Regions from separate parts of the Streptomyces rectiviolaceus genome, predicted to be linked through region 3. Evidence: riboswitches for the same ligand, from Rfam matches in the RefSeq annotation. Region 3 holds a riboswitch; each other region holds the start of a gene.
The links. A riboswitch is a leader RNA that binds a small molecule or an ion and turns the genes downstream of it on or off. The one in region 3 is predicted to bind cobalamin.
Positions count from the first base shown of each region.

Region 1: another riboswitch for cobalamin. It lies ahead of cobN (cobaltochelatase subunit CobN); the one in region 3 lies ahead of metE (5-methyltetrahydropteroyltriglutamate--homocysteine S-methyltransferase).
Region 2: another riboswitch for cobalamin. It lies ahead of ABD378_RS24230 (cobalamin biosynthesis protein); the one in region 3 lies ahead of metE (5-methyltetrahydropteroyltriglutamate--homocysteine S-methyltransferase).
Region 4: another riboswitch for cobalamin. It lies ahead of ABD378_RS41255 (ribonucleoside-diphosphate reductase subunit alpha); the one in region 3 lies ahead of metE (5-methyltetrahydropteroyltriglutamate--homocysteine S-methyltransferase).

Region 1 covers NZ_BAAAUG010000022.1:378,360-382,638, reverse strand. Annotated here, with positions in the region: gene cobN (cobaltochelatase subunit CobN) at 1-2,305, opposite strand, end outside; cobalamin riboswitch at 2,375-2,526, opposite strand; gene ABD378_RS07525 (precorrin-3B synthase) at 2,575-3,885, shown strand; gene ABD378_RS07520 (precorrin-8X methylmutase) at 3,957-4,279, shown strand, end outside.
Region 2 covers NZ_BAAAUG010000085.1:19,156-23,434, forward strand. Annotated here, with positions in the region: gene ABD378_RS24225 (cobyric acid synthase) at 1-1,164, opposite strand, end outside; gene ABD378_RS24230 (cobalamin biosynthesis protein) at 1,161-2,102, opposite strand; cobalamin riboswitch at 2,225-2,367, opposite strand; gene ABD378_RS24235 (DUF397 domain-containing protein) at 2,605-2,820, shown strand; gene ABD378_RS24240 (hypothetical protein) at 2,817-3,125, shown strand; gene ABD378_RS24245 (hypothetical protein) at 3,058-3,609, opposite strand; gene ABD378_RS24250 (helix-turn-helix domain-containing protein) at 3,654-4,279, opposite strand, start outside.
Region 3 covers NZ_BAAAUG010000086.1:32,319-36,597, forward strand. Annotated here, with positions in the region: gene metE (5-methyltetrahydropteroyltriglutamate--homocysteine S-methyltransferase) at 1-1,709, opposite strand, end outside; cobalamin riboswitch at 1,871-2,088, opposite strand; gene ABD378_RS24485 (3-hydroxybutyryl-CoA dehydrogenase) at 2,284-3,153, opposite strand; gene aceB (malate synthase A) at 3,150-4,279, opposite strand, start outside.
Region 4 covers NZ_BAAAUG010000208.1:47,255-51,533, reverse strand. Annotated here, with positions in the region: gene ABD378_RS41255 (ribonucleoside-diphosphate reductase subunit alpha) at 1-1,683, opposite strand, end outside; cobalamin riboswitch at 1,824-1,947, opposite strand; gene ABD378_RS41250 (hypothetical protein) at 2,048-2,779, shown strand; gene mctP (monocarboxylate uptake permease MctP) at 2,867-4,279, opposite strand, start outside.

The DNA of each region.
Region 1 (4,279 bases), on a different contig from region 3:
CGGCAAGGCGCGGTACGACCTCGCGGGCGGCGAAGTCGAGGATGTCGGCGACGGACTGCGGGTGCCCGTCGGCCACCCTCGCCACGGCGTCCGGGGCCCAGTCGGCGTCGTCCATCGCCTGGACCAGGGTGCGGGCCTTCGCCTCGACCTCGTCGGCGGTGGTGCGGGTGGCCGCCGACTCGTCGAGGCCCAGCGCCTCGCGCAGGCCGGGGAGCGACGCCGTGCCGCCCCAGATCTGGCGGGCGCGCAGGATCGCGAGGACGAGGTTGACGCGGTCGGCGCCGGCCGGGGCGCCGCCCAGGACATGCAGGCCGTCGCGGATCTGGGCGTCCTTGATCTCACAGAGCCAGCCGTCGAGATGCATGATGAACTCGTCGAAGCCCTCGTCCTCGGGGCGGCCTTCGAGCCCCAGGTCGTGGTCGAGCTTGGCGGCCTGGATCAGGGTCCAGATCTGGGCGCGGATCGCGGGCAGCTTCGCCGGGTCCATCGCGGCGATCTGGGCGTGCTCGTCCAGGAGTTGTTCGAGGCGGGCGATGTCGCCGTAGCTTTCGGCGCGCGCCATCGGCGGTACGAGGTGGTCGACGAGGGTGGCGTGGACGCGCCGCTTGGCCTGCGTGCCCTCTCCCGGGTCGTTGACCAGGAACGGGTAGATCAGGGGGAGATCGCCCAGGGCCGCGTCGGGGCCGCAGGCCGCGGACAGGCCCGCGTTCTTGCCGGGCAGCCATTCCAGGTTGCCGTGCTTGCCGAGGTGGATCATCGCGTCGGCGCCGAAGCCGTTGTCGTCGGCGGATGCGGCGATCCAGCGGTAGGCGGCCAAGTAGTGGTGCGAGGGCGGCAGATCGGGGTCGTGGTAGATCGCGATCGGGTTCTCGCCGAAACCGCGCGGCGGCTGGATGAGGATGAGCAGGTTGCCGCGGCGCAGGGCGGCAAGCACGATGTCGCCCTCCGGGTTGCGGGACCGGTCGACGAACATCTCGCCGGGGGCGGGGCCCCAGTGCTGCTCGACGGACTCGCGCAGCTCGGCGGGGAGGGTGGCGTACCAGCGGCGGTAGTCGGCCGCCGGGATGCGGACGGGGTTGCGGGCCAGCTGCTCATCGGTGAGCCACTCCTGGTCGTGGCCGCCCGCCTCGATCAGGGCGTAGATCAGCTCGTCGCCGTCGCCGGAGGCCAGGCCCGGGACCTCCTCCGTACCGAAGTCGTAGCCCTCTTCGCGGAGTCGGCGCAGCAGGGAGACGGCACTGGCGGGGGTGTCGAGGCCGACCGCGTTGCCGATCCGCGAGTGCTTGGTCGGGTAGGCGGACAGGACGAGCGCGATGCGCTTGTCGGCGGCCGGGATGTGGCGAAGGCGCGCGTGCCGGACGGCGATGCCTGCCACGCGGGCGGCGCGCTCGGCGTCGGCGACGTACGCGGGCAGACCGTCCTCGTCGATCTCCTTGAAGGAGAACGGCACCGTGATCAGGCGGCCGTCGAACTCGGGGACCGCGATCTGGCTTGCGGCGTCCAGCGGCGAGACGCCCTCGTCGTTGTCCTCCCAGTCGGTACGTGAGCTGGTGAGGCACAGCGCCTGGAGGATGGGCACGTCGAGGCCGCTGAGGGCGCCTGCGTCCCAGGACTCGTCGTCGCCGCCCGCCGATGCCTCGGCGGGCCGCGTGCCGCCCGCCGCGAGGACCGTGGTCACGATCGCGTCGGCGGCGCGCAGTTCATCGATGAGTTCGGGCTCGGGGGTGCGCAGCGAGGCGACGTACAGCGGCAGCGGGCGCGCTCCGGCGTCCTCGACCGCGCGGCACAGGGCCTCGATGAAGGCGGTGTTGCCGCTCATGTGGTGGGCGCGGTAGTAGAGCACCGCGACGGTCGGTCCCTCGACCTGACGGGCGGTGCGCTCCAGCGGGCCCCACGAGGGTGCGGGGGCGGGCGGCTCGAAGCCGTGGCCGGTGAGCAGGACGGTGTCGGAGAGGAACCGGGCCAGCTGCTCCAGGTTGCCGGGTCCGCCGTGGGCGAGGTAGGCGTGGGCCTCGGCGGCGATGCCGATCGGCACGGTCGATGCGGCCATCAGCTGGGCGTCGGGGGCCTGTTCGCCGGTGAGGACGACCACGGGGCGTCCGGTGGCCAGGACTTGGTCGAGTCCTTCCTGCCAGGCGCGCACGCCGCCGAGGAGACGCACGACGACCAGGTCGGCGCCGTCCAGGAGCTGCGGGAGGTCCTCGAGCGGGAGCCGGGAGGGGTTCGCGTAGCGGTAGTCGACCGGGCCGGCGGCGGCGCGGGCGCTGAGCAGGTCGGTGTCGGACGTCGACAGGAGCAGGATCATGCGGCGTCGGGCCTTCCTCGGGGTGTCCACGCCCCGGGTGGTGTCGATGGCGTCTCCCCTGCTCGAGCGGACGAGAGCTCGGGGAAGGGAGTTCCTGACTCACCCGGCATGTGCACCGGGCTCACAGTGGCGGGACCGCGCCGGAATCGCACCGGGCTTCCTCCCCTTGTCGCCGTCTGTGGCGACGACGGGCCGGCTGGCCCGTCGCTAGGAATACTAAGGGCCGATCAACTGCCGGGGGGCAGGCGGACCTGCTGCGATGGGTCGGTATGCTCGCCGCCATGCCCCCATCGGTCCCCTCGCCCGCGCTCTCGGGAGACGAGTCTGCCCGCGGCCGCGGCGACGCATGCCCCGGGACGCTGCGGCTGCACCGGGCGGACGACGGGGCGCTGGCCCGCGTCCGCGTCCCGGGTGGCCTGCTGACCGTGGGGCAGGCTGACGTGCTGCGGGACCTGGCAGAGCGTCTTGGAGACGGGGAGTTGCATCTCACATCGCGCGGCAATGTCCAGCTGCGCGGCCTTGGTGCGGACTGCGGGAGCGAACTGGCTTACCTGCTGGGCGAATCGGGGCTTTTGCCCTCAGAACTCCACGAGCGGGTACGCAACGTGGTGGCCTCCCCGCTCTCGGGACTCGACGACCGGGGCGAGCGCGACATTCGTCCGTGGTTGTCCGCCCTGGACGAGCTGTTGTGCACCAGCGACCGGGCCGCCGCCCTGTCAGGGCGGTTCTTGTTCGCGCTCGACGACGGCCGCGGCGATGTCGGAGCGCTCGGCGGCGATGTGACCCTGACGGCGCGGGGCGATGACGAGGCGCTGCTGCGGATCGGCCCGGTGCACGATGCCGTCCTGTTGTCTGCCGCGCAGGCACCGCGGGCCGCCCTCATCGCGGCCGAGACCTTCCTGGAGCAGGCGCCCGACGCGGGTTCCTGGCGGGTGACGGATCTGCCCGGCGGCGTCGGCCCCCTCCTCGACGCGGTCCTGCGCCGCCTGCGGGAGGCCGGGTTCCGCGTCACCCCCACCACCGGCCCGCTCCCCCGGGATGCGGCCGGGCCCGCCCTCGGTGTCGTGCCCGGCCCGCGCGACACGGCCGCGCTCTCCCTCGGCCTGCCCCTGGGCCGCATCAGCGCACCCCAGTGGCAGACACTGACGGACACCGCCCGCCACCGCGGCGGCGGCGAGCTGCGGCTGACCCCCTGGCGCGGAGTCGTCCTGCCGGGAGTCGACCGGCGCGAGGCCGCACAGCTCCTGGAAGATCTGGGGGCCGCCGGCCTCATCACCGGACCCGGCTCTCCCTGGACCGGAGTGGGTGCCTGTATCGGCAGGCCCGGCTGTGCCAAGTCCCTGGACGACGTACGCGCCACGGCGACAGCATCGTTGGGGCCCGTGGGGGCGCTGCCGGTGTACTGGTCCGGGTGCGAGCGCCGGTGCGGACACCCTCACGGGGAGTGGATCGACGTCGTCGCCACTCCCGACGGGCATCAGATCTCCCACGTACGCGGCGAGAAACGGGACGCTCCGGCGAGCATCCCCGGCAGCCCGGGCGCGGCGCTCGCCGCCGCCGTGGCCGCGGCCCGCCGCTGACCACACATGAACACATGATCAACCCCGCAACACCTGACTGTTCCATGCCCTATCAAGAGAGCGAACGCACTGTGCACCAGTACGAGAAGGACGGACCGGCGATCTACCGCCAGTCCTTCGCCACGATCCGCGCGGAGGCGGATCTGGCGGGCCTGCCCGCCGACGTCAGCCAGGTCGCGGTCCGCATGATCCACGCCTGCGGCATGGTCGACCTCGTACGCGACCTCGCTTTCACCCCGGACGTGGTGGCCCGTGCCCGCGAGGCCCTGCGGGCGGGCGCTCCCATCCTGTGCGACGTGGCCATGGTCGCGAGCGGCGTCACCCGCAAGCGGCTGCCCGCCGACAACGACGTGGTGTGCACCCTGTCCGACCCGGCGGTGCCCGATCTCGCGGC
Region 2 (4,279 bases), on a different contig from region 3:
GAGCGCCTCGCCGACCGGCCGTGCGAGGGTCTTCTCGCGTGCGAACCGCACCCGCACGGGCAGCAGTCCGAGCCCGTCCACGGTCCCCGCACGCGACTCGACGTCATCCTCGATACGCTCGCCGAGCAGCTGGAAGCCGCCGCAGATCCCGAGCACGGGTCGCCCCTCGGCGGCGCGCCGCGCGATGGCGTCCGCGAGACCGCGCTCGCGCAGCCACTCAAGAGCGCGGACGGTGCCGCGCGTCCCCGGTACGACCACGAGATCGGCGTCGACGAGCTCATCGGCCCGGTCCACGAACCGCACGACGACGCCCGGTTCGGCGGCCAGGGCGTCCACGTCCGTGAAGTTCGACATCAGAGGCACGGCACAGACGGCGACCCGCAGCACGTCATCACCGACCGGGGGAGCGACGGCGGACTCCCTGACGGCACCCCGCAGGGACACCCGAAGCCCGTCCTCCTCGTCGATGCCGAGGCCGTGCTGGAACGGCAGCACACCGAACGTACGCCGCCCGGTGAGCCCGAGAAGCATGTCGAGCCCGGGTTCGAGCAGCGAGACGTCGCCCCGGAACTTGTTGACGAGATACCCGGCGACCAGCTCCTGGTCCTGGGCGCTCAGCAGCGCGGTCGTACCGAAGAAGGAGGCGAAGACGCCACCCCGGTCGATGTCGCCGACGACCAGGACGGGGAAGCGGGCGGCCCGCGCGATCCCCATGTTCACGATGTCCGTACGCCGCAGATTGATCTCGGCGGGACTGCCCGCGCCTTCACAGATCACGGCGTCATAGCTGCCCCGGAGCTCCTCCAGGCATCCCACGACGGTGGAGAGCAGCGCTTCCTGCCGTCCGCCGTGGTAGCCGCGCGCGGTCATCTCGCCCACGGGCTTGCCCATGAGGACGACCTGGCTGCTGCGGTCACTGCCCGGCTTGAGCAGCACGGGGTTCATCAGCGCGCTCGGCTCGACCCTGGCGGCCTGTGCCTGCATGGCCTGGGCCCGCCCGATCTCGGCACCTTCGCGCGTGACAAAGGAGTTGAGGGACATGTTCTGCGCCTTGAAGGGCGCGACGGAGACCCCCTTGCGGGCCAGCCACCGGCAGATCCCGGCGGTGACGACGCTCTTCCCCGCGTCGGATGTGGTCCCGGCAACGAGCAGTCCACCACTCATGAGGCGCCGCCTTTCCGCATAGTGCTCACCGCTGCGGCGACCCCCAGGGCCAGCAGCCCGACCCGTCGCGACAACCGCACGGCCCGCTCGATGTCCGCCACTTCGACGGCCCGCCCGCCCGTGTTCAGGACAGGCCGGTGTTCCACCCGGCCTCCGTACGAGAGGGTCCCCCCGAGCCTTACCCCCAACGCCCCGGCGAAGGCGGCCTCGACGGGCCCCGCGTTGGGGCTCGGATGCTTGGCGGCGTCCGCACGCCAGGCCCGCAGGGCTCCCCTCGGAGCATCCCCGGCGGCAGCCGCGAGCACCGCGGTGAGCCGGGCGCCCGGCCACCCCAGAACATCGTCGAGCCGCGCGGAAGCCCACCCGTACCGCCGGTACTTCACGGACTTGTGTCCGACCATGGCGTCGAGCGTGTTGACGGCCCGGAAGGCGACGAGCCCCGGCACCCCGCCGACGGCGCCCCACACGAGCGCCCCGACCACAGCGTCGGAGGTGTTCTCGGCGACGGACTCGACCACGGCACGCGCGATGCCGTCGGCGTCCAGCGACCGCGGATCCCGCCCGCACAGATGCGGCAGCCGCTCCCGCGCCACCTCGACGTCCCCGGCGGCGAGCGCACCGCCGATGGCCCGCGCCTCACGTCCGAGGGAGGTGCCGCCGACCACGGCCCAGGTGGAGGCGGCGGTCAGCGCGACGGACGCGGCGCGTGAGTCACGTACAAGAGAAGAGACCAGGACGGCGGCACCCGCCGCGCCCCCGGCACACACCACGGCATGCAGGGCGCCCCATCCGCGGTGGTCACGCCACAGCACACGCTCGACAGCGCCCGCCGCCCGGCCGAACGCGGCGACCGGGTGCCCGCGGCGAGGATCGCCGAGGAGCAGATCACCGAGGAGGCCGGCGGCGGCGCCGTACGCGAAGTCGCGATCGGCACACATGGCTTCAGCCGACCGGTACGTGGAGGAGAGCGAGGGGCCCGGCCTGGACGGGCAGGGGCACAGAGACCGGCAACGGGCGGCCGCGCATGGCGATATGTCCTCACTCAGGGTGTCCGCGCCCTGGTTCGACGTGACCGGCGGCGAGAGTTCCTGGCTTCCGAGGGGTCGTCTCCTCGATGACAGTGGCGGGACCGCGCCGGATTCGCACCGGCTTCCTCTCCTGCCGCCGTAATGGCTCCGGCAGTCCACCACGCCCGCGAACGCCCGTCAACTTGCCGTTGACCTGGGACGGGAGAGTGTGCCGAGGCCCACATGGGGCCGGTTTATCCCTAGGCCTGGAAATTGAACTTTCCTAGACTGGAACACGACAACCGGAGAGCGGTCCAGGAGTGATTCGGTCCGGGTCGGTACGTGGTGTGGCGGTTCTCGGCGGACCTGTGGGCCCTCCAAGATCACGGCGCTATCGTGCGGGACGCAGGCTCTCTGGTAGGGGGAGGTCGGCGTGTCCCATGGGAGTTCGTCCGGACGGTCCTGGTGCAGGAGCAGCCACAGCGGGGACGAAGGAGACTGCGTCGAAGTCGCCTTCGTGCGGGAGGCGGTGATCGTCCGTGATTCGCAGAACCCGTCGGGGCCGCGCGTCGTCTTCTCTGTTGAGCGTTGGCAGGCGTTCCTGAACGCTCTCGTCGGCGACGGGGGAGAGAGAGGGGGGACAGGATGACCGAGCATCATCTCGCCGAAGTGCGGCACCTGGTGAACGGTGTGCACGGGGGGAAGCGGAAGGCATCCGGGGTTGTCGTGGTCGTGGCGGGGTGCGTGCTGCTCGGTGCGGCCGCCACCCTGGTCGGCGCGGCGGCCGCCCTTCTGGTCGAGGGGACGGCGGCGCGGCTGGCCGTCTGGGCACTCGCGGCCGCGGTGGCCGCGGTGTCCATGGGCCTGTGGTGGGGATTCGCCGAGTTCAGGCAGGATCGTCGGCCTTGGGCTGGGGCCGCTGAGCGGGAACCACAGCGCGGCGGTCGTCGCTGAGCGCGGGCGTAGTCCCTGTCTGCGAGATCAGCTTGGCGAGCTGGCGGCTCAGCGCGATCACAGGGGTCGAGAAGACGGCGATCACCGAGCCGACCGTCCAGAAGCCCGTCATGCCGACGGCGCCCAGGACGACGAGCACTCCCGTGAGCGTCAGCAGCAGGACGAGTATGCAGCCGGTGCAGTAGACGACCCTGGTCGTGAACATCCGGACGTTGTCGTCCGTGCGATGGCGGTCCAGCGTGTCCATCCGGTCCGTGCGGTCCTGGTCGGCCATCGCTTCGCGGACGAGCTGGTTGTAGGAGGGGCCGTCGGCCGGTGTCTGTCCGAGAGCGGCGCTGCCGGTGGCATCGGCGGTCGAGCCTGCGGGGCTGCCGGTGGAGGCCCCACCGGCACCTTGCGCACCACCCGAACCACCGCTCGGCCACGGCGCCTGCCTGATGGCCGCGAGAACCCCCTGCCACCACTCTCGCAACGCGGCTGGCATCTTGAGGCCTCCTCGCTCCTCCCGGACTCCTTGGGGCCGGGAGGTCAGCTGCTGTCAATGCCGTCCCTGATCTGATTGATCAAGTCGATGGCCTGCTCCCCGGCGTACGCGGTCTCGCGGAGAGATTCGAAGCACTCCTGGTGACGCACGATCAGCTCGTGGTCGTCACGGATCGACTGGTTTCCCTGGGCTTCCAGGTACAGCAGGTCCTCGTCGTCGAGGAAGCCGAGCAGGATGAAGCTGCTCAGGGTGGAGTAGTGGGCGCCCGCCGTGAACGGCAGCACCTGGAGGGACACCTTCGGGCGCGTCGAGATGTCGATGAGGCGCTGCAACTGGGCGCGCTGCACGCGTGGTCCGCCGATCTGCCGGTGCAGCGCGGCCTCGTCGACGACGAAGAACGTGAACGGCGGGTTCTCGCGCTCCAGGGCGCGCTCCTGGCGCGCTGTCCGCAGCTCTACGATCCTCCGTGCCCGCGCCTCGTCGACGCGGGGGGCGAGGAGCGCCATCGCGTACTCGTCCGTCTGCAGAAGGCCGGGCACGATGATGGGGTTGTACGTGCGAAAGGACGCTGCGGCGCTCTCGTACCCCAGGTACTGACTGAACTGCTGCCCGATGATGTCGTGGTAGGCGGCCCACCAGCTTGGGCCCTTGGAGCCGCGGGCGGCTTCTT
Region 3 (4,279 bases):
GGACCGGTGAGCATGCCCTTGACGGGGCGTTCGGTGAGGGAGTTGGCGTACGAGGTCCAGCGCACCGTCATCGGCTCGGGCCGGGAGATGTCGCCGGCGAGGACCGGCGGGCGCACATAGCGGGTGCCGTACGACTGGACCCAGCCGTGCTGCGTGGCGAGGTAGCCGGTGAGCTGCTCGGCGAAGTACTGCACCATGTCGTTGCGTTCGGGCTCGCCGTGCACCAGGACGTCGATGCCCGCCTTCTCCTGGAAGGCGAGCACCTCGCGGATCTCGTTCTTGATGCGCTCCTCGTAGCCTGCCGTGTCGATACGGCCCGCACGCAAGTCGGCCCGTGCCGTGCGCAGTTCGGTGGTCTGCGGGAAGGAGCCGATGGTGGTCGTGGGCAGTTGCGGCAGGCCGAGCCGGGCCCGCTGGGCCGCCGCACGCTCCGGGTAGGCGTGGGCGCGGCGGGCATCGGCGCCCGTGACGGAGGCGACGCGTGAGCGTACGGCCGGGTCGTGGGTGAGGGCCGAGCCCGAGCGGGACGCCAGGTCGGCCCGGTTGGCGGACAGTTCGGCCGTGATGGCGCCCGTGCCCTGGGCCAGACCGCGGGCCAGCGTGGCGATCTCGGTGGTCTTCTGGTGGGCGAAGGCCAGCCAGCGGGCGATCTGCGGGTCGATGTCCCGCTCGGCGGTGGCGTCCAGCGGGACGTGCAGCAGGGAGCAGGACGCGGAGACGTCGACCCGTTCGGCGAGCCCCAGGAGCGTGCCCAGGGTGGACAGGGACTTCTCCAGGTCGTTGATCCAGATGTTGCGGCCGTTGACGACGCCCGCGACCAGACGCTTGCCGGGCAGCCCGCCGACGGCGGCGAGGTCCTCGAGCTGACTGGCGGCGGCCTCGGTGAAGTCAAGGGCGAGGCCCTCGACCGGCGCCTTGGCGAGCACCGGCAGCGCCTCGCCGAGCCTGCCGAAGTAGGAACCGACAAGAAGCTTCGGGCGGTCGGTGAGAGCACCCAGATCGCGGTAGGCGCGGGCGGCGGCGTTGAGCTCGGCCGGGGTGCGGTCCTGGACCAGGGCGGGCTCGTCGAGCTGCGCCCACTCGGCGCCCGCGGCGCGCAGGTCGGCCAGGACCTCGGCGTACACGGGCAGCAGGCGGTCGAGGAGCGTCAGCGGCTCGAAGTCGGCGGCCACGCCGGGCGCGGGCTTGGCGAGCAGCAGATAAGTGACCGGACCGACGAGGACCGGGCGGGCCGCGAAGCCCATCGCGAGGGCCTCCTTCAGCTCGGCGACCTGCTTGGCGGAGTCGGCGGTGAAGACGGTGTCGGGGCCGAGCTCCGGCACGAGGTAGTGGTAGTTGGTGTCGAACCACTTGGTCATCTCGAGGGGGGCCACGTCCTGGGTGCCGCGGGCCATCGCGAAATAGCCGTCGAGCGGGTCCGTGTCGACGGCCTCGCGGTGCCGCGGGGGGACGGCGCCGACCATGACGCTGGTGTCCAGGACGTGGTCGTAGTACGAGAAGTCACCGGTCGGCACCTCATGGATGCCCGCGTCGACCAGACGCTGCCAGGTGGACCGGCGCAGCTGCGCCGCGGTGTACCGGAGGGCGTCGGCGGTGACGCGGCCCTTCCAGTAGCCCTCGACGGCCTTCTTCAGTTCCCGGTCGGGGCCCTGGCGGGGGTAGCCGTACACAGTGGCCTGTGCTGCCGCGGCTGCGGACTTCGTTGTCACGGAAATCTCCTTCGCGAGATGACTCCTGAGATCCCGGTGACGGGACACGGACGCGAAGGGATGACGAACCGGGCGGACCGGACGCGCGCCACCGGCGCGGTGCTCCACCTGATCTGACGCCGACCCGCCCACGAGGTCACCGAGATGTCCGCACGTGAGGGGTCACGTACGGGCAACGGGCAGGTCTTCGGACTCGCGGGCACACCTGCCGAGACAGGTTCCTACTGGCCGTCGCTTCCCGGATCCGCGCTTGGATCCAGTGCGTATGACGGCGGTCGTTCCCACTCACCGCTGCGGGGCAGTCCCGGATTCCCACCGGGTTCCCTCTTACGACACCTCTGCCTGGCGGACAGGGCGAACCAGCTGCACTGGTCAGGCTAAGGGGTGGTCGGCCTCTTGGGCAGCACTGATCACATTCCGGACCGTGAGGTGAGACACGGACCCGCCCGGCGCGGGCGAACACGTGAACCGGCCGCGCGAACACGTGAAGGGGCGCGGAACAGATCACCACTCTGTTCCGCGCCCCGCTCACAGCAGCCGCGGGCCCCTCAGCCCAGCGGCGGACCCGGGCCCCTCAGCCCCGGTCGTAGATGTGGAACCCGCGGCCGGTCTTGCGGCCGAGCAGCCCCGCCTCCACCATGCGCCGGAGCAGCGGCGGCGGTGCGTACAGGGGTTCCTTGAACTCTTCGTAGAGAGACGCCGCGATGGAGGCGACCGTGTCCAGGCCGATCAGGTCCGCCAGCTTCAGCGGCCCCATCGGGTGCGCGCAGCCCAACTCCATGCCCGCGTCCACATCGGCGGCCGTGGCGAAGCCCGACTCCGTCATCCGGATCGCCGAGAGGAGGTAGGGGACGAGCAGGGCGTTGACGACGAAGCCCGCTCTGTCCTGCGACCGGACGACCGTCTTGCCCAGGGTGTGCGTGGCGAAGTCCTCGACGGCGGCGACGGTTTCTGCGGCCGTGTGCAGCGAGGAGACGATCTCGACCAGGGGGAGCACGGGGGCGGGATTGAAGAAGTGCAGCCCGAGGACACGGTCGGCGCGCCGGGTCGCCATGCCCAGACGCATGACCGGGATGGACGAGGTGTTGGTGGCCAGGATCGCCCCCGGGTCCTCGACGACCTTGTCCAGGGTGGCGAAGATCTCCGTATTCGCCGCGGTGTCCTCGACGACGGCCTCGACGACGAGCTGACGGTCGGCCAGGTCGTCGATGCTGCCGGTGAAGACCATGCGGGCCAGCGCGTCCTCGGCGCCGATGCGGTCCAACTTGCCGCGCTGCACGGCTCGTTCGAGCGATACGGCGACCCGCTCGCGGGCTGCGCGGGCGGTGAGGGCGTCGGCCTCGCAGACGACGGTGTCCAGGCCGGCGCGGGCGCACACCTCGGCGATTCCGGCGCCCATCTGGCCCCCGCCCACCACACCGACCCGGCGGATGGCCGCGGTCATGACTGTCCCTCCAGGTGACGCACGAGGTGGCGGCTGTAGGCATCCGTGGTGAAGAAGGCGGGCAACTCCCGTGCCAGCGCGGTCCGTTCGAAGAGACCGCGGATCTCGTCGAGGGGCGCCCACGGGTACTCCGCCCCCAGGGCGGCGAGCTCGTCCTCCACCACCTCCGACACCGCCTCGCGATCGACGGCCCGGTGGCGCAGCCACTGCCAGATCTGCACCCGGGCGATCTCGGCGGTGGCGGCGTCCTCCATCAGCCCGTACAGGGCGACGGCTCCCTGGCCGTGCAGCCATGCGGCGAAGTAGCGCAGGGCGACGGCGATGTTGGTGCGTACGCCCTCCGAGGTGGGCGGCGCGCTGATGCGGCGTACGGAGAGCAACCGTGCCGCCGTCACCTCGACGTCGTCGCGGGTGCGGTCGATCTGGTGCGGGCGGGTGTCGAGCACCCCGTCGAACACCTCGCGGCAGACGGGCACGAGCGCGGGGTGGGCGACCCAGGAGCCGTCGAACCCGTCCTCGGCCTCGCGTTCCTTGTCGAGCCGCACCCTGGCGAGGGCCGCCCGGTGGGCGTCGGGGTCCTTGCCGGGTACGTGAGCGGCCATGCCGCCGATGGCGTGGGCGCCCCGCTTGTGGCAGGTGCGCACCAGGAGTTCGGTGTACGCGCGCATGAAGGGGGCGGTCATGGTGACCTTGGCCCGGTCGGGCAGCAGGAAGTCGGTGCGGTGTCCGAAGGTCTTGATGAGGCTGAAGAGGTAGTCCCAGCGGCCGGCGTTGAGGCCCGAGCTGTGCTCGCGCAGCTCGTAGAGGATCTCCTCCATCTGGACGGCCGCCGTGATGGTCTCGATCAAGGCCGTGGCCCGGATCGTGCCGCGGGGGATGCCGATGAGGTCCTGGGCCAGGATGAACACGTCGTTCCACAGCCGCGCCTCGTCGCGGCTCTCCAGCTTCGGCAGGTAGAAGTACGGGCCGCGCCCCGCTTCGATCTGCCGCTGGGCGCAGTGGAAGAAGTAGAGGCCGAAGTCCACGAGGGACGCGGGCGCTGGCCGGCCGCCGATCTCCAGGTGCTCCTCGGTCAGGTGCCAGCCGCGCGGGCGGACGACGATGGTCGCGACCTGCTCGCCGAGCC
Region 4 (4,279 bases), on a different contig from region 3:
GGCGAGGTCGGCGGACGCCTCGTACGCGGCGAGCATGATCCGCTCGGCGATGCGCGTCGAGAGGGCGCGCGCGGCGGGGGAGTCGAAGGGCAGCTTCAGCTGGAAGAAGACGTCCTGCAGACCCATGGCGCCCAGGCCCACCGGACGCCACCTGGCGTTGGAGCGCCCGGCCTGCTCGGTCGGGTAGAAGTTGATGTCGACGACGCGGTCGAGGAACGTGACGGCCGTGCGGACGGTCTCGTCGAGCCGCTCCCAGTCGATGTCACCGGCGGCCGTGTCCACGAAGGCGCCGAGGTTCACCGAACCCAGGTTGCAGACGGCCGTCTCGCCGTCGTCCGTCACCTCCAGGATCTCCGTGCAGAGGTTGGAGGAGTGGACCGTGTGGCCGGGCTCCGCCGTCTGGTTGGCGGTGCGGTTGGCGGCGTCCTTGAAGGTCATCCAGCCGTTGCCGGTCTGTGCCAGGGTGCGCATCATGCGGCCGTAGAGGTCACGGGCGGGGATGGTCTTGCGGGCGAGCCCGGCGGCCTCGGCCTTGCGGTACGCGGCGTCGAACTCGTCGCCCCACAGGTCGACGAGCTCGGGCACGTCGGCGGGCGAGAACAGCGACCAGTCCTGGCTCGCGGCGACCCGGCGCATGAACTCGTCCGGGATCCAGTGCGCGAGGTTGAGGTTGTGCGTGCGCCGCTGGTCCTCACCGGTGTTGTCGCGCAGCTCCAGGAACTCTTCGATGTCGGAGTGCCAGGTCTCCAGGTACACCGCGGCGGCGCCCTTGCGCCTGCCGCCCTGGTTCACGGCGGCGACGGAGGCGTCCAGGGTCTTGAGGAACGGCACGATGCCGTTGGAGTGGCCGTTCGTGCCGCGGATCAGCGAACCGCGGGCGCGGATGCGGGAGTACGAGAGGCCGATGCCGCCCGCGTGCTTGGAGAGGCGCGCGACCTGGTGGTAGCGGTCGTAGATGGAGTCAAGCTCGTCCAGCGGGGAGTCGAGGAGGTAGCAGGAGGACATCTGCGGGTGGCGCGTGCCGGAGTTGAAGAGCGTCGGCGATGACGGCAGGTAGTCCAGGCGGCTCATCAGGCGGTACAGGGCGGCGACTTCGTCCACCGCGCGGACGCTTTCGTCCTCGGCGAGGCCGCTCGCGACGCGCAGCATGAAGTGCTGCGGGGTCTCGATGACCTGCCGGGTGATCGGATGGCGAAGGAGATAGCGGCTGTGCAGGGTGCGCAGGCCGAAGTAACCGAAGCGGAAGTCGGCGCCGTCCTCCAGGGCCGCCTCCACGAGACCGTCGAGGTGCTCCGCATGGTCGGTGACGAACGCTGCCGTACGGTCCGCGATCAGGCCCTCGCGGTGCCCGACGGCGACCGAGTCGGAGAAGGAGCGCACGCCCTGCGACGCGGCCTCGTCACGGATGCTGAGGCTGAGGAGCCTGGCCGCGAGCTGCGAGTAGGTCGGGTCCTCGGAGATGAGCCCCGCGGCGGCCTCGGTCGCCAGCTCCCGCAGCTCCGCCACATCGGCCCTGGCCGAACGGCCGCGCAGCGCGGCGGCCGCGACTCTGCCGGGGTCGGCGTCGGGGAGGTCGGCGGTGAGGTCGGTCAGGGTACGCAGCAGCGCGGTTCCTGGGCCGTCGGCGGTCTGCTGACCGTCGGTGGTCTGCGCTGACGCAGGTTCGGCTGGCGCGATGGTCACGTGGAGCACTCCCTCGCTCGGCTCTGAGCCTTGGGGAGGAGGGGTGAGTGACACACGGGGGCCGCCCCTGGGCAGGGCTGCGCTCCGCGTCCACCAGCCCATTCCACGAGGCCCGGACGTCGTTGGCACCCGGACCGGTCGGAACGGGCGCGCTGTCGACAGGTTTTCGGACTTGCGAGCACGACAAATGCGTACTCATACACCGTTGCGGGACAGTTCCGGACTTGCACCGGATTCCCCTGCGGCGACAGCGAGCACGAGCATACATCTTGTGCTGGCTCTCGGCGGCAACCCCACATCTTGTGTCGGCGTGCGTATCCCCTAGGGTGGCGGCCGAACTGATGGCCGAACAGGGAGAGTCGCTGTGCGGGGACGGGGTGCGGCCTGTGCCGCGGCGCTGGTGATGCTGCTCACCGGGTGCGGGGAGGCCGGTGAGAAGGCGGGGTCGAAGCCTGCGCGGACCCCGAAGCCGACCACGGCGCCCGGTGTCGACGGCGACGCGGATCCCGGGAAGGTCTTCACGGACGCCGAGCTGAAGGCGGCGCTGCTTCCGGCGAAGGCGGTCGGGGCGAAGGCAGAGGCGTCCGAGGCGACCCTGGGGCTGTTCAACCGGCACTTCGGCGGCGGCGACTGGGGCTCCTGCGCACCCGGCAAGGAGGCGCGCGAGGAGCTGTGGCGCATGCGGGGCGCCAGCGCCGAGCACACGGTGCGCCCCCGGCCCGGAGAGGTCGACGAGGGCGATCCCTACGTCTTCGAGCGCCTGGTCTCGATGCCGGCCGCGCGGGCCGAGCGCTACCTCGCGCTGCGACTCCAGCTCAACGAGGTGTGCCCCGCCGCGGCCGTCGACACGGAGGCGGCCCCGGTCACCGAGCACCACGAGGCAGGGAAGCTGCCGGGCCTGGGCGACGAGGCGGTCATCGAGACCACGCGGACCACCGGCGGCGACGAGTACGACGGCACTGCGGAGTACGAGGTCGGGATGCGGGTCGGCGGTGTGCTCGTCATCGTGCGAGGGGGCACCGACAAGGCCCTGACGATCTCCTCGGCCGCCCGGGCGGCACAGCGGGTCCGCACGAAGCTCTACAAGGCCGCGTAGGACTAGTAGGCCTCGTAGGCGACGCGCAAGAGCGCGGGCCGCCGGAGGAATCCGGCGGCCCGCGCTCGTACCGCGTACAGAAGAGGCTCAGTGCCCGCCGGGCGCTCCCACCGTGGCCGGCGGCAGCTCCTCCACGACGCCCGGGTCGCCCGCGTCCGCCGTGTAGTCGCCGGGAGAGGTCTCGTCGATCCCGTCAGGGGCCTTCATGGCGCGCAGGACGAAGGTCATGACCACGGTGACCACCACGTTCAGGACGAACGCCGTGAGGCCGATGTAGCCGATCTCGCCGATGCCGGGGATCTCGTCGGACGAGCCGCCGAAGTGCTTCTGCGTCGGCGACGCGACGCCGTACGCGGCGACGGTTCCGTAGACCATGCCGACCGCCCAGCCCGCGAGCAGCGCCCAGCGGTGGAACCACCGCGTGAACAGGCCGCCGACAAGCGCGGGCATGGTCTGCAGGATCCAGATGCCGCCCAGGAGCTGGAAGTTGATCGCGACCGTCTTGTCCATGGTGAGGACGAAGGCGAGCGCGCCGACCTTCACCAGGAGCGAGACCAGCTTGGAGACCTTCATCTCCTGCGAGGGTGTCGCGTCCGGCTTGAGGAAGTCCTTGTAGATGTTCCTGGTGAAGAGATTCGCGGCCGCGATCGACATGATGGCCGCGGGCACGAGCGCGCCGATGCCGATCGCCGCGAACGCGACGCCGGTGAACCAGTCGGGGAACATCGTCTCGAACAGCTGCGGGATCGCCAGCTGCCCGTTCTCGACCTTCACCCCGGCCGCGATCGCCATGAAGCCGAGCAGCGCGAGCAGGCCCAGCATCAGCGAGTAGAGCGGCAGGATCGTGGTGTTGCGGCGGATCACGTTGCGGCTCTTGGAGGAGAGCGTCGCCGTGATCGAGTGCGGGTACATGAACAGCGCGAGCGCGGAGCCGAGCGCGAGCGTGGCATAGGTCCACTGCCCGGCATGGCCCGGCGCGAGGCCCGCGACGGGCTTGCCCGCCGCCTCGTTGCTCGCTGAGAACTTGTCGTTCGCCGCCTGGAAGATCTCGTCGAAGCCGCCGAGCTTGATCGGGATGTAGATGATCGCGACGGCGATGACGAGGTAGATCAGGCCGTCCTTCACGAACGCGATCAGCGCGGGGGCGCGCAGACCCGACGAGTACGTGTACGCGGCGAGCACCGCGAACGCGATCAGGAGCGGCAGGTCCTTGATGAACCAGTTCGTGTCAGGGCCACCGCCGACGCCCATGACGTCGAGCACGGCCTGGATGCCGACCAACTGGAGTGCGATGTACGGCATCGTGGCGAGGATGCCGGTGACCGCGACGGCCAGTGAGAGCCCCTTGGAGCCGAAGCGCCCGCGCACGAAGTCCGATGTGGTCACGTATCCGTGCTTGTGCGACACGGACCACAGGCGCGGCAGGAAGGTGAAGATCAGCGGGTAGACGAGGATCGTGTACGGCACAGCGAAGAAGCCGGCCGCGCCCGCCGCGTAGAT